2 regions of the Hydrogenophaga sp. T66 genome follow, and region 1 is predicted to be linked to the other one. Evidence: predicted binding sites of a transcription regulator. Region 1 holds the regulator's gene; the other holds the start of a gene.
What was found. Region 1 encodes HrcA, which represses chaperone genes, less so after heat shock. Its sites were predicted from a motif close to TTAGCACTCNNNNNNNNNGAGTGCTAA; they were not measured.
Positions count from the first base shown of each region.

Region 2: the regulator HrcA is predicted to act here: its motif matches at 1,761-1,787, upstream of groES (co-chaperone GroES).

Region 1 is NZ_JBXVVX010000002.1:92,311-95,715, reverse strand. Features, by position in the region: gene AC2D80_RS09425 (NAD kinase) at 1-917, opposite strand, end outside; gene hrcA (heat-inducible transcriptional repressor HrcA) at 1,056-2,084, shown strand; tRNA gene AC2D80_RS09415 (tRNA-Ile) at 2,121-2,197, shown strand; tRNA gene AC2D80_RS09410 (tRNA-Arg) at 2,238-2,314, shown strand; gene greB (transcription elongation factor GreB) at 2,415-2,978, shown strand; gene AC2D80_RS09400 (RelA/SpoT family protein) at 2,991-3,405, opposite strand, start outside.
Region 2 is NZ_JBXVVX010000001.1:329,477-332,881, forward strand. Features, by position in the region: gene groL (chaperonin GroEL) at 1-1,350, opposite strand, end outside; gene groES (co-chaperone GroES) at 1,398-1,688, opposite strand; gene AC2D80_RS01540 (ABC transporter ATP-binding protein) at 1,939-2,703, shown strand; gene AC2D80_RS01545 (ABC transporter ATP-binding protein) at 2,700-3,404, shown strand.

The DNA of each region.
Region 1 (3,405 bases):
CAGGCCCCTTCGTTCCAGTGCAGTTTGCGGCGCAGGGTGTCGAAGTAGTTCCAGCCCACCGGGTGCAGCAGGCGCAGCGCGTGTTCCGAGCGGCGCACGACGATGCGATCGCCGTGCAGCAGGCTGGTGAGCGACTGCATGTCGAAGTGGGCCGAGGCATCGCGCCCCGAGACGATTTCCACCGCGATCTCGCTGTGGCAGGGCACCACCACCGGCCGGTTGGACAAGGTGTGTGGCGCGATCGGCACCATCAGCCAGCCCGCGATCGCCGGGTGCAGCAGCGGCCCGCCGGCGGACAGCGCGTAGGCGGTGGAGCCGGTGGGCGTGGCGATGATCAGGCCGTCGGCCCGCTGGTTGGCCACGAAATGGCCATCGACCTCGACCCGCAGTTCGATCATGCTGGCCACGCCGCCGCGGTTGACCACCACGTCGTTCAGCGCCGTCGCTTCAAACACACAGCGCCCATCGCGCCACACCGACGCCGCCATCAGCGCCCGCGCCTCCTCGGCGTAGACACCGCGCAGGATGGCCGCCAGCGGCTCGCGATAGCCTTCCAGCGCGATGTCGGTGATGAAGCCCAGGCGCCCCTGGTTGATGCCCACCAGCGGGACACCATAACGCGCCAGCTGGCGGCCAATGCCCAGCATCGTGCCGTCGCCGCCGACCACCAGCGCCAGGTCACACAGCCGTCCCATCGTCGGCACATCCAGCGCGCCGTACTGCGTCAGCCCGGTGTTGTCCGCCGTCTGGCGCTCCAGCGACACCTCGCTACCCAGGTCGTGCAGGAAATGCGCCAGCGACTCCACGACCGCGCGGGAGCCCGGCGCGTGGTACTTGCCCACCACGACCACGTGACCAAAGCGCGGCCGCCCGGCGGGCACGCGCGGGGTGGCGACAGGCGTGGGCGGGGTGGACATGGGGGGATTACAACACGCAGCCGAGGCGGTTCGGGTCGGCCGGCGGGGTGTCCGGATCTCAGGGAAAACCACCGGAAAACCACGAAAGCGCGGCGCTGAGCGCCCGCTCGCGCAGACCGCGTCCGTAGAATGCGCAGCATGCTGGACGATCGTGCGAAGTCGTTGCTCAAGGCCCTCGTGGAGCGGTACATCGCCGACGGGCAGCCCGTGGGCTCGCGCACCCTGGCCAAGGCCACCGGCATGGAACTCTCCCCCGCCACCATCCGCAACGTGATGAGCGACCTGGAAGACCTGGGCCTGATCGCCAGCCCCCACACGTCGGCCGGGCGCATCCCCACCGCGCGCGGCTACCGCCTGTTCGTGGACACCATGCTCACCGTGCGCCGCGACCAGCTGGTTGCCCCGGTGGCCGACATCGCCGGCGCCAGCCTGGAAGCCAGTGCGCCGCACCGCGTCATCAGCCACGCAGCCCACATGCTGTCCAGCCTGTCCCAGTTTGTGGGCGTCGTCATGGCCCCGCGACGGCCCTCGGTGTTCCGGCACATTGAATTCCTCAGCCTGTCTGACCGGCGCGTGCTGGTGATCATCGTGTCGCCCGATGGTGACGTGCAGAACCGCGTGATCCACACCCAGGTGGCCTTCAGCCAGACCCAGCTGCTTGAAGCCGCCAACTTCCTCAACGCCCACTACGCCGGTCTCACCATGGAAGCCGTGCGCGAGCGGCTCAAGACCGAGCTGGACGCCCTGCGCAGCGAGATCGCCGGCCTCATGCAGGCCGCCATGGACATCGGCGCGCAGCCGCCCGCGCCCCAGGATGAGGTCGTCATCGCTGGCGAGCGCAATTTGTTGTCGGTGAGCGAGTTCTCCAGCGACATGGACAACCTGCGCCGCCTCTTCGACCTGTTCGAGCAGAAGACCCAGCTGGTGCGCCTGCTCGATGTGTCCGCCCAGGCCGATGGCGTGCGCATCTACATCGGCGGCGAAAGCCAGGTCGTGCCCTACGAAGACCTCTCGGTCGTGACCGCGCCGTACGAGGTGGACGGTCAGGTGGTTGGCACGCTCGGCGTCATTGGCCCGCAGCGCATGCCGTACGAGCGCATGATCCAGATCGTCGACGTCACCGCCAAACTCGTGAGCAATGCGCTCAGCCACGGCAAGACCGGCTAAGGCCGCAGCAACGCGCCGCCTACAATCCGCGCCGGCGGGCCGTTAGCTCAGTTGGTCAGAGCAGGGGACTCATAATCCCTTGGTCGCTGGTTCGAGCCCAGCACGGCCTACCAGCCAGACATCGAGAAAAAAGCTGCTATACTTCAAGGCTTCGCGGCTGTAGCTCAGTTGGATAGAGTACTTGGCTACGAACCAAGGGGTCGTGGGTTCGAATCCTGCCAGCCGCGCCACACAGAAAAGCCTGCAGCTCACGCTGCAGGCTTTTTTCTTGGTGGTTCCCCCTCTGTTCATTACCGTGCCCGCCGACGCCGAGGCGCCGGCCTCCACCGCATGAGCAAAGCCTTCACCCGAGAGAGCGACGCGCCGGACGACGAAGACGACGGCGCGTCAGCCTTGCCTCCGCTGCCGGGGGGCAAGAACTACATCACCCGCGCCGGGTACGAGCGCCTGCGCGCGGAGCTGATACATCTGATCGATGCCGAGCGCCCCAAGATCGTCGAAATCGTGCACTGGGCCGCGAGCAACGGCGACCGGTCGGAGAACGGCGACTACCTGTACGGCAAAAAGCGCCTGCGAGAGATCGATCGGCGCATCCGTTTCCTGACCAAACGCCTGGAGATCGCCGAGGTGGTCGACCCATCGATGCACCACGGCGGCGACCAGGTTTATTTCGGTGCCACGGTCACCTACGCCGACCAGCACGGTGAAGAAACCACGATCACCATCCTGGGCGTGGACGAAGCCGACAGCGCGCAGGGGCAGATCAGTTGGGTGGCGCCGGTGTCGCGCGCCCTGCTGAAGGCGCGGGTGGGTGACGTGGTGCGCCTGGCGGTGCCGGGCGGCGTGCAGGAGCTCGAGGTGCTGGCGGTGTCGTACCCGGCGCCGGCCGCCTGACCGGCAGATGGCTCAGGCCTTGGCCGGCTTGTGCCGCTGGGCCTTGATGACCGAGGCGGTCCGTTTGAGGCTGCGCAACACCGCGGCGAGGTGTTGCCGGTCGCGCACCGCGACGGAGAAGCGGATGTCGGTGGCGGTCTGGGCCGGTTCGTCCCCCATGTCCACGTGGGTGATGTCGGCCTCGGCGCCGGCGATGGCTGCCGCCACCCTCGCCAGCACGCCTTTGCCATTGGACACGGTCACGTCCACCGTGGTGTCGAACGGCCGGACCGGTTCGTCCGCCCATTCGACTTCCAGGAAACGCTCGCTGTCCCGCGCGCGCAGGCGCCGGGCGGTGGGGCAGTCGTCGGCGTGCACCACCAGCCCCTCGCCGCGGCCAAGGTAGCCCACGATGCGGTCGCCCGGGATGGGCTTGCAGCAATGGCCG
Region 2 (3,405 bases), on a different contig from region 1:
CGGGGCTTCGATCGCCTTGAGCACCAGCTTGATGCCGGCGTCCTGGTCGGCATTGGCGCCCTTGATCTCGCCAGCGGCCTGACGGGCACGCAGCAGGGCCACGCCACCGCCGGGGACGATGCCTTCTTCCACCGCGGCGCGGGTGGCGTGCAGCGCGTCTTCCACGCGGGCCTTCTTCTCCTTCATCTCGACTTCGGTGGCGGCACCGACCTTGATGACGGCCACGCCGCCGGCCAGCTTGGCCACGCGCTCCTGCAGCTTCTCGCGGTCGTAGTCGCTGGTGGCTTCTTCGATCTGGATGCGGATCTGCTTGACGCGGGCTTCGATGTCCGCGGCAGCGCCGGCGCCGTCGATGATGGTGGTGTTTTCCTTGGCGACTTCGATGCGCTTGGCCTGGCCCAGGTCGGCCAGGGTCACCTTCTCCAGCGTCAGGCCCACTTCTTCAGCGATCACCTTGCCGCCGGTCAGGATGGCGATGTCTTCCAGCATGGCCTTGCGGCGGTCGCCGAAGCCCGGGGCCTTCACGGCGACGACCTTCAGGATGCCGCGGATGGTGTTGACCACCAGCGTGGCCAGGGCTTCGCCTTCGACGTCTTCGGCAATGATCAGCAGCGGACGGCCGGCCTTGGCCACCTGCTCGAGCACCGGCAGCAGGTCGCGGATGTTGCTGATCTTCTTGTCGAACAGCAGCACGAACGGGTTGTCCAGCAGCGCGGCCTGCTTGTCGGGGTTGTTGATGAAGTAGGGCGACAGATAGCCGCGGTCAAACTGCATGCCTTCCACGACATCCAGCTCGTTCTGCAGCGATTTGCCGTCTTCCACGGTGATCACGCCTTCTTTGCCGACTTTGTCCATGGCTTCGGCAATGATGTTGCCGATCGAGTCGTCGGAGTTGGCGGAGATGGTGCCGACCTGGGCGATCTCTTTGCTGGTGGTGGTCGGCTTGCTGATCTTCTTCAGTTCGTCGATCAGGGCGATCACGGCCTTGTCGATGCCGCGCTTGAGGTCCATCGGGTTCATGCCGGCGGCCACGTACTTCATGCCTTCGCGCACGATGGCCTGGGCCAGCACGGTGGCGGTGGTGGTGCCGTCACCGGCGTTGTCGCTGGTCTTGGAAGCGACTTCCTTGACCATCTGGGCGCCCATGTTCTGGAGCTTGTCCTTCAGCTCGATTTCCTTGGCCACGGACACGCCGTCCTTGGTCACGGTCGGGGCGCCGAAGGAGCGCTCGAGCACCACGTTGCGGCCTTTCGGGCCCAGGGTGACCTTGACCGCGTTGGCCAGGATGTTCACGCCTTCGACCATGCGGGCGCGGGCTTCGCCGCCGAAAATGACGTCTTTTGCTGCCATGTTGATTTCTCCGATTCAGTCAATGGGGGGGTGAGGGGGGAGAAGGATCACTTCTCGACGACCGCGAACAGGTCGTCTTCCTTCATGACCAGCAGCTCGTCGCCGTCGACTTTGACGGTCTGGCCGCTGTACTTGCCAAACAGCACACGGTCACCGACCTTGACGGTCAGGGCCTTGGTTTCGCCTTTGTCGTTCGTCTTGCCCGGGCCGACGGCCAGCACCTCGCCCTGGTCGGGCTTCTCGGCGGCGGCGTCGGGGATGACGATGCCGGAGGCGGTCTTGGTTTCGCTGTCAATGCGCTTGACGATCACGCGATCGGCGAGAGGACGAAGTTTCATTGCATCTCCTGAAATGGATGGGGGTGAAGCGGTGCATGGCGCCCGTCGGGCGCCCGGCGCGCCGGTGCGGTGTTAGCACTCAACGCTGGCGAGTGCTAATCATAAGGGCGCGCGGGCGGCTTTTCAAGCCGGCAGTCGATGTCAACCGGGCGACTTTTGCGGGGGGTTTACCCCAGTGGCCCTGCATGGTTAGTTTGCTAACAATGCGCGCTCACCCACCGGGGCCGGTACCGCCGGCCGGACGCGATCCATGAGCACTGACTACATCCTCGAAACACGGGACCTGACCCGCGAGTTCAAAGGGTTTGTCGCGGTTGACCGCGTCAACCTGCGCGTGCGCCGCGGGTCGATCCATGCCCTGATCGGCCCGAACGGCGCCGGCAAGACGACCGTGTTCAACCTGCTGACCAAGTTTCTGCCGGTCAGCGCCGGGCAGATCTTCTACAAGGGTCAGGACATCACGCCGCTGAAAGCCGCCGACGTGGCCCGCGACGGCATGGTCCGCTCGTTTCAGATTTCCGCCGTGTTCCCGCACCTGACGGTGCTGGAGAACGTGCGGATCGGGCTGCAGCGCCAGCTGGGCACGAGTTTTCACTTCTGGAAGCCGGAATCCAGCCTGTACCGCCTCAACGACCGCGCGCGCGAGTTGCTGGAGCAGGTGGATCTGGGCAGCTTCGCCGACACGGTGACCGTCAACCTGCCCTATGGCCGCAAGCGGGCGCTGGAGATCGCCACGACGCTGGCGCTTGATCCCGAGCTGATGCTGCTGGACGAGCCCACACAGGGCATGGGCCACGAGGACGTGGGGCGGGTGGTGGAGCTGATTCGCAAGGTCGCCGCCAACCGCACCGTGCTGATGGTGGAACACAACATGAACGTGGTGGCCAACCTGTCGGACACGATCACGGTGTTGTCGCGCGGCAGTGTGCTGGCCGAGGGCCCGTACGACACGGTGTCGAAAGATCCGCGCGTGCTGGAAGCCTACGTGGGATCGACCGAGGAGACCGCCGCATGAGTGAGCCCCTGCTGAAGGTCGCGAACCTCGACGCCTGGTACGGCGAATCGCACATCCTGCACGGTGTCAACTTCGAACTCCACGAGGGCGAGCTGATCACGCTGCTGGGCCGCAACGGCGCGGGCCGCAGCACCACGATCAAGTCGATTCTGGGCCTGGTGGGCAAGCGCACCGGCTCGATCCGCATCGGCGGCGTCGAGACGATCGCGATGCCGACGAACCGCATTGCCCGGCTCGGCCTGGGCTACTGCCCGGAAGAGCGCGGCATCTTCTCGTCGCTGAGCTGCGAAGAAAACCTGATGCTGCCGCCCACCATCGGCCCGGGTGGTCTGAGCGTGGACGAGATCTACGAGATGTTTCCCAACCTGAAGGAGCGTCGCCACAGCCAGGGCACGCGCCTGTCGGGCGGTGAACAGCAGATGCTGGCGATGGCGCGCATCCTGCGCTCGGGCGCGAAGGTGCTGCTGCTCGATGAAATCACCGAGGGCCTGGCGCCGGTGATCGTGCAGACGCTGGGCCGCGTGATCCGCGCGCTCAAGGCCAAGGGCCTGACCATCATCCTGGTGGAGCAAAACTTCCGCTTCGCCGCCCCGCTGGCCGACCGCCATTACGTGATGGAGCATGGCCAGATCGTGGCCACGGTCGAAAAACACGAACTCGAGAGCAAGGCAGCGATGCTGCACGAGTACCTGGGCGTCTGAC